Regions from separate parts of the Corynebacterium sp. Marseille-Q4381 genome, predicted to be linked through region 1. Evidence: predicted binding sites of a transcription regulator. Region 1 holds the regulator's gene; the other holds the start of a gene.
What was found. Region 1 encodes LexA, which represses DNA repair genes until DNA is damaged. Its sites were predicted from a motif close to CGAACANNTGTTCG; they were not measured.
Positions count from the first base shown of each region.

Region 1 (9,432 bases):
ACGCAATCACCATCCACGGCGCGGACCACCTGCAACACCTGCCGCGCTACATTGAAGCGATGCGCATCCGCTTGGAAGACATGCGCTTGGACCCAGACCGCGACGCCGACCGCCAGTCGGTCGTCGACGAGTCGAAGCGCTACCTCGAGGCGCGTGTCGCGAAACTGCCTGCGAGTGTGCGGAAGTCTCGCGCCTACAAAGACATCCTGTGGCGCATCGAGGAGCTGCGCGTCAGCCTGTTCGCTCAGCGGCTGGGCACGCCGCAGCCGGTGAGCCAGCGACGAATTGAGAAGCTCGCCGACAAGCTCGGGCGCTGATACCGGGCGCTAGAATTCCGAACGGTCGCGCCTGCGCATGAGGCGGATCTCGGACTCGAAATCGTCCGCGCTTTCGAACGACTTGTACACGGAGGCGAAGCGCAGGTACGCCACCTCGTCGAGCGCGCGCAGCGGTTCAAGCACCGCGAGGCCGATCTGGTTCGCCGGCACCTGCGAGCTGCCTTGAGCGCGCACCGTCTCCTCAACTTGCTGCGCGAGGCGCTTCAGCGCGTCGTCGGACACGTCGCGGCCCTGGCAGGCGCGACGCACACCCAGGATAAGTTTGTCGCGGTCGAACGGCTCGCTGACCCCGTTGCGCTTGACCACTGTCAGCACGGCTTTCTCCACCGTGGTGAAGCGCCCCCCGCACTCCGTGCACTCGCGGCGTCTACGGATCGCGGCGCCGCCTTCCACCGTGCGCGAATCGGTCACGCGCGACTGCTCATGATGGCAGAACGGGCAAAACATGACCTCTATCCTAGCGCGCCGCTTCCAAGACGCTGCTGGGTTGAACCGGCGCATCCCCCGCGCCGAACGCGCCGCCGAAGAGCGACCCGGCGATCAGCGCCGCCGCCATCAGCCCGCCGAGGGCGAGATTATCGCGACGCTCGCGACCCGGTTCGAACCCGTCGTGCTGCGGAAGAGCGCGGCCACCGGCAGGGGCAGCCGTTCGCTCCGCCGTTCGATTCGCGGGCGCTAACGTTCGAACAACGGCACGTTCGCCCGTGCGGGAACTCCCGCGGTTGACGTCCCAAACCTCCGACGCCGGTGCGCCGCCGTACGGGTAAATCATGGTGGTCATTGCTTATCTCCTCTCATTCAACTGGGCCAAATACTAACTGCCCGCCCAACACGGGCGCCGGTTCGTACGCTCACCTGTTCTAACGCCCACATGTTCGATTTATAGCACACCGGTGGAGAATATCGAACACACTTGCTTAGCGTGGTAGCTTCGTCGATAAGCAACTGCCCCAACGTCCAAGGAGAACGCATGCCGCGCAAGAAGGCGGACCCGAACGAACTCGACATGAGCGCTCTCTCCGAGCGCCAGCGCCGCATTCTGCAGGTAATCCAGGACGCGGTCGTGCTGCGCGGCTACCCGCCAAGCATCCGCGAGATCGGCGACGCGGCGGGCCTGCAGTCCACCTCCTCGGTGGCGTACCAGCTTAAAGAGCTGGAGAAGAAGGGGTTCCTGCGCCGCGACCCGAACAAACCTCGCGCCGTGGACCTGCGCCACCTGCCGGAACCCGTGAAACGAAAGAAGGCGGCCCCCGCCGAAACCCCGGAAGAGGCGTCGAGCCCGCGGTTTGTTCCGGTTGTCGGGCAGATTGCCGCGGGAGCGCCGATCCTGGCGGAGGAGAACGTCGAGACGTACTACCCGCTGCCGGATGAGCTGCTCGGGGACGGTGACGTGTTCATGCTCAAAGTCGTCGGCGATTCCATGATCGACGCGGCGATTCTCGACGGCGACTGGCTAGTCGTGCGATCGCAGCCGGTGGCTGAAGAAGGCCAAATTGTCGCCGCGCTGATCGACGGCGAAGCGACGGCGAAAGTGTTCCACAAGGACGCGACGGGCGTGTGGCTTCTTCCGCGCAACGAGGCCTTCTCCCCTATTAAGGGCGACGACGCCGAGATTATGGGCCTCGTCGTGTCTGTCTTCCGAGCACTGTAGCAGCGATGCAGGCCGAGGAACGCCGCCGCCAAATCGCCGCGCTGACCGCCGTTGAGGGGCGGGTGAGCGTTGCGGAGCTTGCTGAGCGCTTCGACGTCACCGCTGAAACAATTCGGCGGGACTTGGCCGCGTTGAACGACGAAGGGGTGGTCCAGCGCGTCCACGGGGGTGCGGTGGCGAGCCAGGGATATATGACGTCCGAGTTTCCGCTGGCTGCGCGGTTGCGCTCTGCGCTTGATGCGAAGGAGGCGATCGCGAGGGCGGCAGCGGCGTTTTTGCCTTCGGAGCCCGGCAAGTCAATTTTTCTGGATTCGGGCACGACGATCAGCGCGTTGGCGCAGCGGATAGCGTTCCTGCCGGAGGCGAGTTCGTGGTCGATTGTGACGAACTCGCTGCCGGCGGCGCTGGAGCTCGCCGAAGCCGGCGTCGGCGACGTGCAGCTTCTCGGCGGGACGGTGCGGGCCATTGCGCAGGCGGTCGTGGGTGACACGGCGCTGCGGACGCTTGCGCTTTTGCGTGCCGACGTCGCGTTTGTCGGCACCAACGCCCTCACAGTGGACCACGGCCTATCCACCGCCGACGCGCACGAAGCCGCGGTGAAGGCTGCGATGGTAACCAACGCGCGCCGCGTGGTGGTGCTGTGCGACTCGACGAAGCTCGGCAACGACTACCTGGTGAGTTTCGCCCCGCTCGACGCGGTGGACGTGGTGGTGACTGACTGGGGTGCTCCGCAGTCCTTGGTCGCCGATCTTGAGAGGCACGGGGTCAATGTCGTCATCGCCGACAGTCTCTAGACTGGTTGTCACTGCAACTGATGTTCGCGCACAACGAAAGGACCCCATCATGGCTTCCAAGACGGTGAAGGTTGGCTCCCACGTGGGCCTGCACGCGCGCCCAGCGACCGTTATCGCCGACGCCGCGGGCGAGTACGACGACGAAGTCATTCTCTCGCTTGTCGGAGGCGACGATGAGGACGAAACGGATGCCGCCTCAGCGCTGATGATCATGGCGATGGGCGCCGAATTCGGCGACGAGGTCACCGTCACCTCCGACAACCCGAAGGCCGTCGAGTCGATCGCGGCGCTGATCGAGCGGAACTTGGACGACGCTTAGGAGGGCGTCGTTTAGCGGTACTGCCCCTCGCCGATGGTGTCGTAGATCCAGCGCATGATCGGGTACACCACGATGATCCCGACGGAGCCCAACGCGATGCCTTCAAGGGCAACCTGGCCGGCGTGCAGCGTGAGGTTGCCGATACCCACGATCAGCGCCACCGCCGCAGCAGTGAGGTTCACCGGATCGGTGAAGTCGACGCGGTTGTCCTGCCAGATGCGAACGCCCAGCATGCCGATCAGCCCGTAGAGCACCAGGCAGGCGCCGCCGAGCACGCCCGCTGGAATGGTGAAAATAACGGCGCCGAACTTCGGGATGAACGCCAATACGATCGCGAACACCGCCGCGACCCAATAGGCGGCCGTGGAATACACCTTCGTCGCCGCCATCACGCCGATGTTTTCGGCGTAGGTCGTGGTGCCGGAGCCGCCGAAACCGCCGGCGAGTGTGGTCGCGATGCCGTCGCCAATCAGCGCTTTGCCCTGCAGGGAGTCGAGGTCGCGGTGGGTCATCTCGGACACCGCCTTGACGTGACCGACGTTTTCGGCGATGAGCACCACCAGCACGGGCAGCGTCACCAGCACAGCCGAAAGGCGGAACTCCGGCGTGTGGAAGGCGGGCAAGCCCACCCAGGGGGCGGCGCCGATGGTGTCTAAGGCGGCGTCGTCAAGACCGCCCGTCAGGGCGGCGAAAACCCAACCGACAACCACTCCGATGAGGATGGACAGCCTGGACGCCATCCCGCGCGCGGCAACGGTGACCAGAACGATGGTCACAAGCGTGACGCCGGCGACCGCCGGCTGCGTCTCCACGTTCGCCACAGCCGTCGGGGCGAGGTTGAAACCGATGAGCGCCACGATCGCGCCGGTGACCACGGGCGGCATGACGGCGTCGATGACGCGCTTGCCGGCGGCCTGGACGATCACGCCGACGAGGATGAGCGCCAGGCCGGTGATCAGCACGCCGCCGAGCTGCGCACCCATCCCGTACTGCTGCGAGGCAGTCAGCGGGGCGATGAACGCGAACGACGAACCGAGGTAGCTCGGCAGCTTGTTCTTTGTCAGCAGCAGGAAGATGATCGTGCCGAGGCCGGAGAAGAGCAGCGTGGTGTTGACCGGGAACCCGGTCAGGGTGGGCACGAGGAGCGTGGCGCCGAACATAGCGACCACGTGCTGCATGCCGATGCCGATCGTGCGCGGCCAGGAGAGCCGCTCATCCGGGGCGACGACGGCACCGGGGCTCACCCGTTTGCCGTCGCCGTGCAGCGTCCAACCAAATCGTGTCGTATCGGGAGTGCGGGGCGTTTCATTCACGGGGAGCCATTATCGCACCCGAGCGGCGCAATCTCCTACCCCGCGGGCACGCGCGGTCCGAACAGGAGCTCCATCGCGCCGGGGCGGTTGGCGGGTAGAAGGTGCCCGGTCCAGGTTCGGTAGGCCGGCCCGCCGCGGTTCATCACGATGCGACCGGCCCGCCGCCGTCGTTTCTGCCAGCCGGGACTCGCATCATCGGGGTCGTCGTTGTTGATGCGGTTGTGGTACGAGCACAGCACCGCCAGGTTCGAAATGTTCGTCTCGCCGCCGTGTTTCCACGCAGTTACGTGGTGCGTTTCGCAGTGGTCGGCCGGCAACCGGCACCCGGGTACCGCGCAACCGGGCGACACCAGCGCGGCTAAGGTGCGCTGCTTGGTGTTGGCGCGGCGCTGGGTGCGGTACAAGTTCACTGCGCCGTGCTCGGGGTGGAACAGCGCCACCTGGAGATCGCAAGCGTGGTGCAAAGCCAGGTATTGGGCGCCGGTGATTGAGGTGCCGTCGGTAAGCATGAGCTCCGTGTCGTCGCCTGCGCCCTGCAGAATAGCTACGTGCTTATCCAGCGGCACCAGCACGCAGGGCTGCGGCGCAGCTGGCGCGATGCCGCCGCCTGAGTTCTCGAACAACGACCAGAACTTCTCCTCCATCTGCGGCCCCGCGGGTTGACCGGGGTCGAGACCTTCACGCAGGCGGTGCTCAAGATCGGCGAGGCGCCGCTCGTCCGAACCAATGTGGAACCCGCGGGTGCCGCACCGGGAGCGGGTGAACGAAGCCTGCTTCTTGTACGGCTTCTCCTCAACCGGAACGAGTTCTTTCGCGCGCTGCTGCAAATACTTGTACGAGCGGCGCGACTGGAGCAGCTCCACCCGCAGCGCGGCGCGTTCAGCAGCATCAGCGACGAGCTTGAGCTTCTTCTCAATGAGCACCAGCTGATCGAGCGGGAACCGGCCCGCACGCGCCAGCGACACCGCCTGACGCTGCAGCCGCACGTACCGCGTGGGCCCGAAGTACGCGTTGTGCACCGCCTCCCAGTCCCCCGCGGTCGACGAAGAAATGCCGGCGGCAAGCGCCGCGCCGCGGTCGAAGCCCTCGAGGGCATCGACCGTCAACGCGGCGATCATGCTGGCAAACGGGGTCATGGCCAAGACGCTAGAGGCGCAACAACACCAAGTAAAGGGCCCCCTCCGAAATTGTGGATAACCCCGCCGCCGCGCCGAAATCTTCTCCACAATGCGCAGCTGAAGTACATTACTCCACATGGAAATTCTGATCCGCAGCACCAAAGAAGAAGTCGGCGCCGCCGCAGCCGACCTACTGGAGCCCACGGTTCGGGCGGGAGGAGTGCTCGGCTTAGCGACGGGCTCCACCCCCACCCCGACCTACCGAGAGCTCACCCGCCGCCACGTGGAAGAGGGCCTGAGTTTCGGGAACTGCAAAGCGTTTTTGCTGGACGAGTACTACGGCTTACCCGCAACCCACCCCGAGTCGTACTACGCGACGATCCGGCGCGAACTAACCAGCCACATCGACATCGCGGACGCTGACGTGCATTCTCTCGACGGCACCGCGGCAGACGCGGAGGCCGCGGCTGCGGCGTACGAGCGCGCGATCGCTGCCGCCGGCGGCGTCGACCACCAAATCTTGGGCATCGGGGCCAACGGCCACATCGCCTTCAACGAGCCGGGCAGCCCCCTCGATTCGCGCACCCGCGTCATCGACCTGCACCCGCAGACGATCGCGGACAACGCCCGCTTCTTCGACAGCGAGGGGGAAGTGCCGCGCCGCGCACTGACCCAGGGCATCGGCACCATTATGGAGGCCAAGCGCATTGTGCTCATCGCCACCGGCGAAAACAAGGCCGATGCGGTGCGCGCGCTCATCGAGGGCCCGGTCACCGAGGACTGCCCCGCCAGCGCGCTGCAGCGCCACGAGAACGTCGCGGTCATCCTGGACGAGGCGGCAGCCAGCAAGCTCGTCTAAGGGGAGACGACGAACTCGCGGTGTTGGTCGGCGAGGATGCGGGGCAGGCGGACGTCGATAAGCGTGCCGTGCTCCTCGTAGCTTTCTGAACGCACGGTGCCGTGCTCGTGCAGCAGTGACACGACGTCGCCGCGCGTGAAGGGCACCAACATCGTCACGTGCTCATCGAGGGTGTTGAGGAACATCTCGATCTTCGCCTCGAGCTCGCTAATCCCCTCGCCTGTGAGCGCGGAGACGAAGACGACGTCGCGGCCGGTGCGGTCGAACGCGTGGCGCAGCTCAGCGAGCACGACCGGATCCGCCTCGTCGATCTTGTTCACCACCACGATTTCCGGCGGCAGCGTCTCGCCCGTGTCGCGCGTGATCTCGGCGAGCACCTCGCCCACCGCCTCGATTTGCTTCAGCGGGAACGGGTCCGAGCCATCGACGACGTGCAGCACGAGGTCCGCGCCGGCGACCTCCTCGAGCGTCGATTTGAACGCCTCGACGAGCTGGGTCGGAAGGTGGCGCACGAAGCCGACGGTGTCGGTGAGGACGACGGTGCGGCCGTCGGCAAGCTGAGCTTTTCTTGTCGACGGGTCCAACGTCGCAAACAGCGCGTCCTCCACCAGCACACCCGCATCGGTCATGGCGTTGATCAGCGAGGACTTGCCGGCGTTGGTGTAGCCCGCGATCGCGATCTTCGGCGTGGCCGATCGCGCGCGCTGCGCGCGTTTCACCTCGCGCGACGTCTGCATGGCGCGCAGCTGGTGGCGCAGCTTCGCCATCTCCGTGCGCAGGCGCCGGCGGTCCGCCTCGATGCGCGTCTCACCAGGGCCGCGCAGGCCCACGCCGCCGTTCGAACCGGCGCGTCCACCCGCCTGGCGCGACAGGTTGCCGCCCCAGCCGCGGGTGCGCGTGTAGAGGTACTCCATCTGCGCGAGGCTGACTTGCGCTTTACCCTCGCGGCTTTTCGCGTGCTGGGCGAAAATGTCCAAAATGAGCATCGTCCGGTCGATGACCTTGATGTTCAGCGCCTCCTCCAGCGCCACCATCTGGCCGGGCGAGAGCTCGCCGTCGAAGACCACGGTGTCGGCGCCGGTCGCCTGCACGATCTCGCCGAGCTCCTTGACCTTGCCGGAGCCGATGTAGGTGCCCGGGTCCGGCTTGTCGCGCTTTTGGTACAGGATGTCGAGCACCTCGGCGCCGGCCGTTTCCGCCAGCGCGGCAAGCTCGAGCATGTTCGCCTCCATCTCGGCGGTGGTGCCCTCCGTCCACGCGCCGACAAGGATAACCTGCTCAAGGCGCAGCTTGCGGTACTCGACCTCGAAACCGTCTTGCTGCTCCTCGGCGCGGATGTCGGTGCCGCGGGTGAGGCGGCGCAGCGCGTTGCGGTCCTCGAGGTCGAGGGCGCCGGTGGTTGGGTCCGCACCCGGCTGCGGGGCGTTGTGCCTAAACGCGCGGGCGAGCAGCTCGTCGTGGGCGTCGTTGGCGTCGTGGGTTGTCTGAGTCATTCAGTCCTTATGTTCTTTGGCGGTTCACGATTCTTCCTACCCCATCTAACCCGCGCCTGCCCGCTTTTCTTCCGCCGGGGTGGGCGGGAGGTAGGATACGGCCGTATGAGCGAAACTCTGGTCACGGACCTTGCTGCTATCGGCCTCGGCTTTACGCGTTGGCAGGACGCGGTGGAGGCGGCGATCGCCTCCAACAGGCTCGCTGTCACCGGCGAGGTCCGCGGCGGCCAGCTGATCCAGTACTCCGACCCGTCGGGCGCGCAGCTGAACATCCTGGCGGTCGAACCGTTCGCAACGTTCGCGGGCTTCGAGTCCATCACGCGCACCTACGCGCACATCACGCCGCTGAGCGACGTCGTCGCGCTCGCCGACATCATCGATCCCCACGGCAACACCATTGCTTCAGTCACGGTGAACCTCGCGCAGGAGCCGTTGCTTGTCGACGAAGCGCCCCTCCAATGGCAAGAGCTCTCGCTGACCGCCCTCATGCTGTCGGTAGAGGTGCACGACTCGGTCGACGCGTACTTGGCGGATCACCCGGGTGAGGTTGTGGGTGAGGTGCGCTCTGGGGGTGCGGAGGGCATCGCTAAGCGTGCTCCTCAAGCCCCTGATGCGAGCGCCGAGTTTTCTGCGCGCGTGCTGGAGGCGGAGTTCCGCACCTCGCAGCTGACCGGGCAGCGTTTTGTGCACGCGACGGTGGACGCGGCGTTCCCGTTCGACGTGTGCCTGCCCGAAGGGTTGCTGCCGGACGGCGAGTTGCCGGCGCACAACAGCGTGATCTCCGGGTCTGCCCTGCTCGTGGGGTCCATCCCCACGCCTGCCGGCGGCGGCTGCGGCGGTTGCGGCGGGTCTTGCGGATGCGGCGGGCACTAGGCTAGGCGGGCTCTAGTGAACGCATCCGACCGCGACTTAACCCGCGCCCTTGTCGGCGCGCTCACGCTCGCGGCCGTGGTCATGCTCGTGGTGCTGCTGCGCCTGCCCGGGCTTTTACTGTCGGTGCTGCTGGTCGTGGGCGTGCTGGTGTTTTTCCGCATGCACCAGACGACCCCCGAAGTCGCCGCGATGCGCGCGAGCCTGAGTTACGCGCGCGACGACATCTGCGAGGTGCTCGACGCCTACGACCAGCTCCAAAACGGCGCGAGCGCGGCCGACATCGCCGACCGCACCCTGCACTACCCCGCCCTAGCGAACCCGGACAACTCCGTACCGGAGGTCAACGAGTTCCTGCTGCGCGCTTCGTCTGCGCGCCGTTTTCTTTCGCGCATCGACACGTATTTAGAGGACCCCACCGTCGACCGCGCGCAGCTCGAACGCCTGATCAGCGTCGCCGACCAGCGCGCCTTCGAGCTGCAGAGCGCGTGGGACGAGGCGCGCCGGGCCGCCAAGCAGATCGGCCCGGGTTAGGGCTCGCGGTTTGGTGTTGGGCGCTGCAGGCCCAGCTCGGTGATAGCGGGTAACTCGCGCTGGGTTTTGCGTTCCCGCTGGTCGCAGGGAGCCGGGTTGCGAGTTACCCGCTATCAACGCGTGGGGCTGTAGCTCCCACGGTT
Region 1 is NZ_JBAJNR010000001.1:239,184-248,615, forward strand. Features, by position in the region: gene hrpA (ATP-dependent RNA helicase HrpA) at 1-317, shown strand, start outside; gene nrdR (transcriptional regulator NrdR) at 327-785, opposite strand; gene V6D40_RS01225 (hypothetical protein) at 796-1,119, opposite strand; gene lexA (transcriptional repressor LexA) at 1,309-1,989, shown strand; gene V6D40_RS01235 (DeoR/GlpR family DNA-binding transcription regulator) at 1,995-2,783, shown strand; gene V6D40_RS01240 (HPr family phosphocarrier protein) at 2,833-3,102, shown strand; gene V6D40_RS01245 (uracil-xanthine permease family protein) at 3,114-4,415, opposite strand; gene V6D40_RS01250 (HNH endonuclease signature motif containing protein) at 4,451-5,551, opposite strand; gene nagB (glucosamine-6-phosphate deaminase) at 5,670-6,392, shown strand; gene hflX (GTPase HflX) at 6,389-7,885, opposite strand; gene V6D40_RS01265 (hypothetical protein) at 7,991-8,758, shown strand; gene V6D40_RS01270 (hypothetical protein) at 8,774-9,289, shown strand.

Region 2 (9,432 bases), on a different contig from region 1:
CCACCAACGCGGTGGCAATCGCTGCGCGCCCCTGGCCGCTGCCCGTGAAGCCCATGTGGTCGGTCGTCGTCGCCGACACGGACACCGGTGCGCCGAGAGCCTCGCTCAAGGTGCGTTCGCACTCCTCCCTGACTTTCGACATTTTCGGTGTTTGGGCGATGAGTTGTGCGGAGGCGTTGATGATGGAGTGGCCGTGGGCGTCGACAAGCTGCTTGAGCTCCTGCAGCAACTGCACGCCGCGCACGCCGTCGTATTCGGGGCGGCCGACTCCCACGAAGGACCCCAAGTCGCCGAGGCCCGCCGCCGACAGCACGGCGTCGACGATGGCGTGGCTGACCACATCGCCGTCCGAGTGGCCCTCGCAGCCGTCGTAGCCGGGATGGAGCACGCCTGCGATCCAACATTCCTTGCCCGCCTGGAGTTGGTGGGCGTCGAACGCGGTCCCCGCGCGAAGATTGTGCATGTGCTCAACCGTACCTAGAACGGCACACCCACCCCCAAGGTCTCGGCCATTTCGTCGCCGAACTCAGCAATCAACGTGTCGGCGGAGACGTAACCGTCGCGGTAGGCACCGAGCCTGAACGCCCGCCATTCCCCGTAGCTGCAGGTCACCCATGGCGGCGCGTCCGGCCAGAAGTCGAACTTCAGCGCGTAAGTCTTCTCTAGCTGGTGGAGGGTTTGGATGCAGGTGAAGAAGTCGGCGTCGCTGAGGTACTTGTCGATTGTGGCGTGGCAGCGGGCGTCGAACGCCGCGCGTTTGGTGCGTTTCTCGATGCGCTGTTTAATCGTCTGCTTCCAGCGCGGGCGCTGCGGCGTGGTGTAGCTGCCCATGATGCCGTCTGGCTTGGTCAGCTGGTAGGTGCCGTCTTCGAAGAGCCAGACGATGTCGGCCGTGACGGGGTCGACGACGTAGTACGCGCGGCGGTCGGTCTTCATGTTGTGGTGCTTCTGGCACAGGCAGAAGAGGTTCGACGGGGCCGTCTCGCCGCCGTCGTCGAAGGGGATGCGGTGGTCGAGCTGGCAGCGCTCCGCCTCCACCTCGCAGCCCGGGAAGATGCAGAAGCCGTCACGGGCGCGAACGTAGGCTCGGATGGCGTCGGTGGGCACGTACGCGTTCGTGCGGGCTTCGGCAGCTTGGTCGAGGTCGACGACGCGGTGATCGTGGTCCGCGAGGAACTGCGCGACGGCCTCGGTCCCCTCCGCGTCGGTCCAGCCAATCTGGGGGATGTAGTAGGACTCGGGCTCGCCCTTGGGCGCGTAAAGGTGGAGGGTGATGTTGGCTGCTGGGGAAATCTCGCCGAGCAGCAGCTTTTTGACGGTCTCGCCCTTGGAGAGGTTCCGCATCTTCGCAGTCGTTTCCACCGACTTGTTGATCAGGCCCATCAGCAGGTTGTTGCCGCCCAAGGTCAACTGCGAATTACGTTGGTCGAGGGCGACTAAATCCACCTCGCACGCGCCGTCGCGCTGATCTTTGTCGTCCTTGCGCTTCTTCTTCTCGTTCTTGTTTGGGGCGAGCGAAGCGTCGATCTTGCGGACGAGTTCGATGAGCTTGCGCTTGATCGTTCGCGGTGAGGGCAGCTCCGCACCGTCACGCTTCGGGGTGAACATGGTGACGAGGTAGTCGTCGAACTCTTCGAAGATGTCTTCTTGGGGAAGGTCGTAAAGCAGGGTCACCACCTCGGAGATCGCCCGCACCCGGTCGAGATCGAGGCGCTTCGTCTCCTTCTGCATCGCCGCCAACTTGGGCAGGCTGCGCAGCGTGTAGTACGCCAGGATCCCGTCCCGCACCCGGGCTGGGCGCCACCCCAACGCCGCGCTGAGGCGGTTGACTTGGAGGTCGAGGTCAGCGTCGTCTATCTCCGCCACGTTGACCGCGTATCGGATGAACACCTCGTACTCGATCTCTCGACTTAAGTGCCCCAAGGCGCACAGCTCGTCGCCGCCGCGCTCCGTTGCGAAATACGCCATCGTTTCACCCACTTTCTTCTTCGCACATGCAATCGATTACCGGGACTATAACAACCGCTCCAAACATCGTTTTTAGCAGTTGTTTTCGATCCCAAACAGGCCCCGTTAAGAGGTTGAAACACTTATAGCAAACGCGACGAACATAGCGTTGCGAAGAAGAATAAAAGCGGGTTAACGAGCGAGAATGGCCTCGGCAAGGCGAAGATCGAGCGGGGTTGTCACCTTGAACGCCAAGGGGTCCCCGTCGACGGTGTGCACGTCCACTCCGTGCCACTCCATAAGCGAAGCATCGTCTGTTGCGGCGAAGGTCTGCGGAGACGCGAAAAACGCCTCGTTCGCGGCCCGGAGGGTGCGCAGGTCGAAGGCTTGCGGGGTCTGCACCGCGCGCAGGCTGGCTCGGTCGGGGGTGGAAACGACGCGCCCGCCAGACACCACCTTGATCGTGTCCGCGACGGGCAGGACGGGGATGACCGCATCGGCGCCGTCGAGCACGGCGGAAGCCACGCGGGTGAACAACGAGGGCGGGGTGAGTGCGCGGGCGGCGTCGTGGATGATAACGCAGGCGTCGGCAAGCGAAATGCTCTCTAGCGCGTTGCGGATGCTGTCTGCGCGCTCCGCACCGCCGGCGACGAAGCGCACGCTGTGGCCTTTGAGTTCCCGCACGGCAACGTCGAGCATCCCCTCGCCGACGGTCACGATGATGTCGTCGGCAACTCCCGAAGCCTCGATCGCAGCCACCGAGCGTTCGACGAGGCTTGAGCCAGCGAGCGGCACGTACGCCTTGGGCACCTCCGCACCGAGGCGGGTGCCCTTCCCCGCGGCGGCGACAACGGCGACGACCGGGCGCTGCACTGAGCTAGTTCTCGTCGTCGTCTTCGTCGTCGAAGCTCAAGTCGTCGAGGTCCATATCGTCCTCGACTGCATCGCGCGGATCTTCGACGATGCCAGCCTTTACCTGCTCCTCGATAATCTTGGCGATACCGGACTCCATCTCCTTGACCTTCGCCTCGTCGACCGGCTCAGCCAGCGCAAGCTCGCCCACGAGGATCTGGCGTGCCTTGCCCAGCATGCGCTTTTCGCCCGCGGACAGGCCCTTGCCCTGGTCGCGGCGCCACAGGTCGCGCACAACCTCCGCCACCTTGTTGATATCGCCGGAAGCCAGGCGCTCCTGGTTCGCCTTGTAGCGGCGGGACCAGTTGCCAGCTTCCTCAACGTCGGTCTCGCGCAGCACCGAGAAGACCTTCTGCAGACCCTCCTCGTTCACCACGTCGCGCACGCCGACAAGCTCGGTGTTCTTGACCGGGACACGAACCTCCAAGTCGGACTGGAGGATCTGCAGCACCAGGTAGTCCAGCGTCTCGCCGCCGATCTCGCGCTGCTCGATGTCAGCGATGCGGGCTGCACCGTGGTGCGGGTAGACCACTACTTCTCCGACGTTGAATTCCATGCCGGCTAGAGTACCACTGCGAAACTCGGAAATAAGGCGGGCCTGCGAGTAGAGTTGGCCGGGGTAATTCGCCTATAATTTTCACAGCAATTTTTCCAACAACGATGGAGGACATCGACGTGAAGTCCCTGAAGCCGGTTGCCGCGATCGCCTGCGCATTGGCCCTGGCCAGCTGCTCTGCCGGCCAGATTACCCAGACCTCGAGCCAGGTGGCCGCGGTCGACGGCGCTTCCGTCTTCACCGAGGACGGAGCCCTGTCAGTTCAGGACGTCACGCTCATCCTTGAGGAGAACGGCCAGGCCGCGCTGAAGTTCGTCGCGACGAACCAGGACACCTCGATGAAGGACCACACGCTCCAGTCCGCCACCGTTGACGGCACCCCTGTCAACCTCGGCTCCAGCCAGAAGATCACCTACAACTGTGTGCTGGTGGGCGACACGGCGTCCAGCCTCGAGCGCATGCCGCAGACCGACAGCGACTGCACCCAGTACGTCGCAACCTCCGTGGAAAACAAGAACTTCGCGTACGGCGGCAACGTGCCGGTGAAGTTCAACTTCGACACCGGCTCCATCGAAGTCACCGCGACCGTCTCCGCGCCGATCGTGGCGTCCGGCCAGGTCGACCGCGACCCGTCCAAGTAAGTCCCGAAGCAGCTTGGCCAAAAAGGCGCGGGTAATCCACACCTGCACCGAATGCGGGTACTCCTCCCCCAAGTGGTTGGGCAGGTGCCCGGAGTGCGGTTCGTGGGGAACGCTGCAGGAGGAGCACCTGCTTAACGACGTCACGTCGTCCCCCCTCACCTCCACCTCCGCACTCACGCCCACAACTGCCGCGAAGCCGATCACCTCTATCGACGCTGCGGCCACCCACGCCGTAACATCTGGCATCGGGGAGCTTGACCGCGTTTTGGGCAGCGGCGTCGTCCCCGGCTCCGTAGTGCTGATGGCTGGCGAGCCCGGCGTGGGCAAATCCACCCTCCTCCTTGAAGTCGCCTCACGCTGGGCGCAGCAGGGGAAGAAGGCGCTCTACGTCACCGCCGAGGAATCCGCGGGCCAGGTCCGCGCCCGTGCTGAGCGCACGGGAGCGCTGCGCGACACCCTCTACCTCGCCGCCGAGTCCCACCTCGACACCGTCTTCGGCCACGTCAAGGCCGTCAACCCGACCTTGCTCATCGTCGACTCGGTGCAGACCATGCACGCCTCGGGCGTGGAGGGCGTGCCCGGTGGCGTGGCGCAGTCCCGCGCCGTGACCGCCGCGCTCACCACCCTGGCGAAGACGTCGAACCTCCCCGTGCTGCTGGTTGGTCACGTGACCAAGGACGGCAACGTGGCGGGTCCGCGTGTGCTGGAGCACCTAGTGGACGTGGTGTTGAATTTTGAGGGCGATAGGCAGTCGTCGCTAAGAATGCTCCGCGGTTTGAAGAACCGCTTCGGCGCGACCGACGAGGTGGGCTGCTTCGAGCAGACCGCCGACGGCATCCGTGAGGTGCCGGACCCGTCGGGGCTCTTCCTCTCCCACCGCGGGCGCACCCCGGACGGTTCGGCGGTCACCGTGGCGATGGACGGCGTGCGCCCCATGCTCGCCGAGGTGCAGGCGCTGACCGTTGACCCGGTGAACAAGTCGCCGCGCCGCGTCGTCACCGGTCTCGACGGCAACCGCGTTCCCATGGTTCTCGCGGTGCTGCAGGCCCGCTGCGGGGAGCGCACGAACGACAAGGACGCCTACGTCGCCACCGTGGGCGGGGTGCGCATCACCGAGACCGCCACCGACCTCGCGGTGGCGCTGGCGACGTGGTCGAGCCTGCACGAGAAGCCGCTGCCCGAAAAGACCGTGGTGATCGGCGAGGTGGGGCTTGCGGGCGAGCTGCGCCGCGTGCCCAACCTGGGCCGCCGCCTGATGGAGGCTGCCCGCCTTGGCTACGAGCGCGCCATCGTGCCCGCCGGTGAAAAGATCACGGTCGACGGCATGCGCGTCCAGCAGGCGTCCACGCTCGCCGAGGCGATAGGGTTGCTCGCGTGACTCTGCGCGACGCCCTATCCAAACTTTCCCCCGGCACCCCCCTGCGCGACGGGGTTGAGCGCATTCAGCGAGGCAGGGGCGGGGGGCTCATCGTGCTTGGCGACGCCGCCGAGGTCACCCAAATCTGCGACGGCGGAGTAACCTTCGACGCCCCGTTCTCCCCCACGTTGCTACGCGAGCTGTCGAAGATGGACGGCGCTGTCATCCTCTCCGCGGATGGGGAGCGGATTACGCGGGCGAATGTGCAGTTGGTGCCGTCGCCAAGCTACCCAACCGTCGAATCCGGGACCCGCCACCGAGCAGCCGAGCGCACAGCGCTGCAGACCGGTGTGCCCGTGGTGTCCGTCTCCGCGTCGATGAACACCGTGACGCTGTACTACCAGGGTGAGCGCCACCGCCTCGAAGAGCCGGCGGTTCTGATCGCGCAGGCGAACCAGGCGCTGTCCACCATCGAGCGCTACCGCCAGCGCCTCGACCTGGCTAACCAGCGCCTCTTCGCCGCCGAGATGAACGGCTACGCCACCGTGGGCGACGTGGTCAACGTGCTCCAGCGCCAAATGATGCTGGAGCGCGCGGCGAAAGACCTAGACTTGACAATTGTGGAGCTCGGCACCGACGCGCGCCAGCTCATCCTGCAGCTGTCCGAGCTCGAGGGGTCAAACAGCAGCGACATCGAGATGCTGGTGCGCGACTACCTCGCGCTCGGGCCGGTGCCCACGGACGAGCAGGTGGCAGCCGCGCTTGAGGCCTTCGACCAGCTTCCCGACGCCGAGTTGCTCAACACGGGAGCCCTCGCCCGCGGCCTCGGCTTGCCTGCTTCGGAGGAGCACCTCATGCAGGGCGTGGTGCCGCGCGGCTACCGCGCGCTGTCGCGCGTGCCGCGCGTGAAGAAGTTCCTGATGGACCACATCGTCTCCGCCTTCGGCGAGCTGCCCGCGATCTTGGACGCCTCCCCCGAGGAACTCGCCGCCGCAGAACACGTTTCGGCACTGTGGGCCCGCCACATCGCAGAGGGCCTGCGCCGGCTCTAGTTTTCCCGGCTAAGTGAGGTTAAACGGCGCCGGGTCGGAAGCGTTGTCGTCGATCACAGCGTGCAGGTAATAGGCGCCCGCCGGCACCTGCTCGCGGTTGGTGCACTGGCCCGGCGCGGAACCGGTACCAGACCACACGGCGTTGAGGCCGCGCTCCGTGCCCGCCGGGAACTCCTGGACGCCCGTCTCAACACCCGGGTAGCAGTCGGTGTCCGACCAGACGCGCGCGTTGGTGCGCATCTCGTAGACCTCGAACCGCAGCAGGTCGTCACCGACGTCGATCACGCAGTCGGTGTCGGTCGGGTTTTTGACGTTCATGAAGAACTCCGGCTTGCTGCCCACGGGAAACGACGGGTGCTTGGTCGAGGCGGTGATGACCAAGTCGCCGAGTTCACAGCTGCCCTTCTTCGCTGCGGCCGCGGTGGTCTCGCTTTCGGCCGCGTTGGTCGTCTCTGTGGTGGTGGTTTCGGTGGTCTCCGTGGTCTCTGTGGTCTCTGTGTCGTCGGAAGGTGCGGGCACCGTCGGTTCCGTCACCGGCGCCGGTTCGGTGCTCGTGCTCACCGATTCTGTCCCGCCAGCAGGTGTCGCGTCCGAGCCACCGGAACGCGCCAGCGCGCTGAGCCCCCACACCGCCAGAATGACAACGAGCAGGATGATTACGAGCGCGCCGACCCTGCGGCGCATGTAAATCTCATCGGGGAGCGGGCGCTGGTTCGTCATGCCCCCACTTTAGCCAGCGAAGTGCTCGTAGACGGTCTCGACGCGGCCCCCATCAAGGTGGTACCTCGCGGCCACCACACCCGCGCCGGAGCTTCTTATCGACGGCACCCTATCCACCAAGTGCTGCGCCGTAATCCGCGCGTGCGCCGCCTCGACCTGGGCGCGTTCCGTCTCCCCCGCCGCGCGGGCCGCCAGAACCGACGGCGCAATCTTCTCCACGAACACCCTGGTCAGACCCAGCGGGGTCTCGTCCGGAGCGTCCACCGCAGCGACGGCCGCACCAATCGCACCGCACGACTCGTGGGACAGCACCACGACCAGCGGCACCCCGAGCCCCTCCACCGCGTACTCCACCGAGGCGGCCACCGTGGAATCGACGCAGCCGCCGGCGGTTCGGATGACGAAGATGTCGCCGAAGCCGGCGTCGAAAAGCAACTCGACCGGGACCCGCGAGTCGCTGCACGCGATGACGGCGGCGACCGGCGCCTGGCCCGAGACTATCTCGTTCAAACGCGCGGGGTCGCGGTGCGGTGAGGTGACGGCGCCCTCGACGAACCGGGTGTTTCCCGCCAGCAGCGCTTCCCAAACTTCCTGAGGATTCTGCGATGTAGTCATGGCCGATATTCTCCCACTTGTGAGCTTTCAGAGTGAAGTGGTTGATTGGTACCTGGCCAATTTGCGCGACCTTCCGTGGCGCCGCGACACGACTCCGTGGGGCGTGCTGCTGTCAGAGGTGATGAGCCACCAAACACAGGTGGAGCGGGTCGCCCCGATTTGGCAGGAGTGGATCGCGCGCTGGCCCACGCCGGAGTCCTTCGCCGCCGCGGGCACAGACGAAATTTTGCGCGCCTGGGGCTCGCTCGGCTACCCGCGGCGTGCCCTGCGCCTGAAGGAGTGCGCGCAGGTCATTGTGGATAAGCACGCAGGCCGCGTGCCCGACACCGTCGAGGAGCTGCTCGCGTTACCCGGCATCGGCGAGTACACCGCGCGCGCCGTGGCCTGCTTCGCCTTCGGGCGCAACGTGGCGGTGGTGGACACCAACGTCAGGCGCGTGCACGCCCGCGCGATCAAGGGCCTAGAGAACCAGGCGGCGCGCAAGTCCGAGGTTGCGGAGGTGGCCGAGCTGCTGCCGTCGCGCAACGGCCCGGTGTTCTCGGAGGGCCTGATCGAGCTCGGGGCGCTCGTGTGCAAAACCGCGCCGCTGTGCGGGGCGTGCCCGGTGAGCCGGTGCGAGTGGCGCGAGCGCGGCTACCCGAAAACGTTTCAGAAAAAGAAATCGCAGCGCTTCGAAGGCACCGACCGCCAGGTCCGCGGCAAAATCATGCGCGCCCTGCGCGAAGCCGAAGGACCCGTGCCACAGTCCGAAATCGACGTCGTGTGGCCGGACGCGGCGCAGCGCTCGAGGGCGCTGGGCAGCTTGCTTGCCGACGGTCTCCTAGAACAAAACGAACGCGGCTACTTCCACCTGCCGCGGTAAGTCATCCCGCCCGGCAGGTTCACCCACACACCGCCGCGCGAGTTCACGGTCACAGGCCCGAGCTTGGTGGACACGGACGCCCCAGTGCCGGTCTGGTTGATCCAGACGTTCTTGCCCACCTTGTGTTTCTTTCTGTACTGAAGACCCATGCGCAGCAGGATACACTTTCCACCCATGCCACATGCTCGCGCGGTTGCCGCCGCCGCGGAAATTTTCAGCGGCAAGCGCATCACCTACACCTCGCGCCAAAGGGCCTATTGACCGACGACATCGTCCCCTTCGAGCAGGCTCCCGGATGGACGACCGCTTCGCCGGGCGGTCCTTCAACGGCGGGGCTTACCTTGGGCTGGGCTTAGGCCGGCTCTACCGGGCCGCGGCCCTCGCCCTCGTCCTCGCCGCCGAGATCGTCGTCCTCGTCCAGCTCATCCAGCTCATCCGGGAACTCGGACGCGGTGGACGGTTCGCTCACGCGCGAGGGGTCGATCTCGCGGACTTCGCTCTCGAGCTCCACATCCTCCTCATCGAAGGTGTCGGCCGGCAGCGGCTTCGGACGCGGGGTGAAGGTGAACGTCGCACCCTCGCCGTTGCCTTCGCCGTCCCAGCCCTCGACGTCGACGGTGATGATCTCGCCGGCGCCGATCTCGCCGAAAAGGATCTTCTCCGACAGCGCGTCCTCGATCTCGCGCTGGATGGTGCGGCGCAGCGGGCGCGCGCCCAGCACCGGGTCGAAGCCGCGGTTGGCCAGCAGGTTCTTCGCGTCGGCGGTGAGC
Region 2 is NZ_JBAJNR010000005.1:127,164-136,595, reverse strand. Features, by position in the region: gene ispF (2-C-methyl-D-erythritol 2,4-cyclodiphosphate synthase) at 1-463, opposite strand, end outside; gene V6D40_RS05795 (HNH endonuclease signature motif containing protein) at 478-1,968, opposite strand; gene ispD (2-C-methyl-D-erythritol 4-phosphate cytidylyltransferase) at 2,140-2,820, opposite strand; gene V6D40_RS05785 (CarD family transcriptional regulator) at 2,825-3,415, opposite strand; gene V6D40_RS05780 (hypothetical protein) at 3,520-4,056, shown strand; gene radA (DNA repair protein RadA) at 4,070-5,434, shown strand; gene disA (DNA integrity scanning diadenylate cyclase DisA) at 5,431-6,465, shown strand; gene V6D40_RS05765 (hypothetical protein) at 6,475-7,185, opposite strand; gene V6D40_RS05760 (carbonic anhydrase) at 7,195-7,800, opposite strand; gene V6D40_RS05755 (A/G-specific adenine glycosylase) at 7,799-8,662, shown strand; gene V6D40_RS05750 (DUF4236 domain-containing protein) at 8,641-8,811, opposite strand; gene V6D40_RS05745 (ATP-dependent Clp protease ATP-binding subunit) at 9,015-9,432, opposite strand, start outside.
Region 2: a site for LexA is predicted at 1,990-2,003, ahead of V6D40_RS05795 (HNH endonuclease signature motif containing protein). Genes of this name have one in related genera too.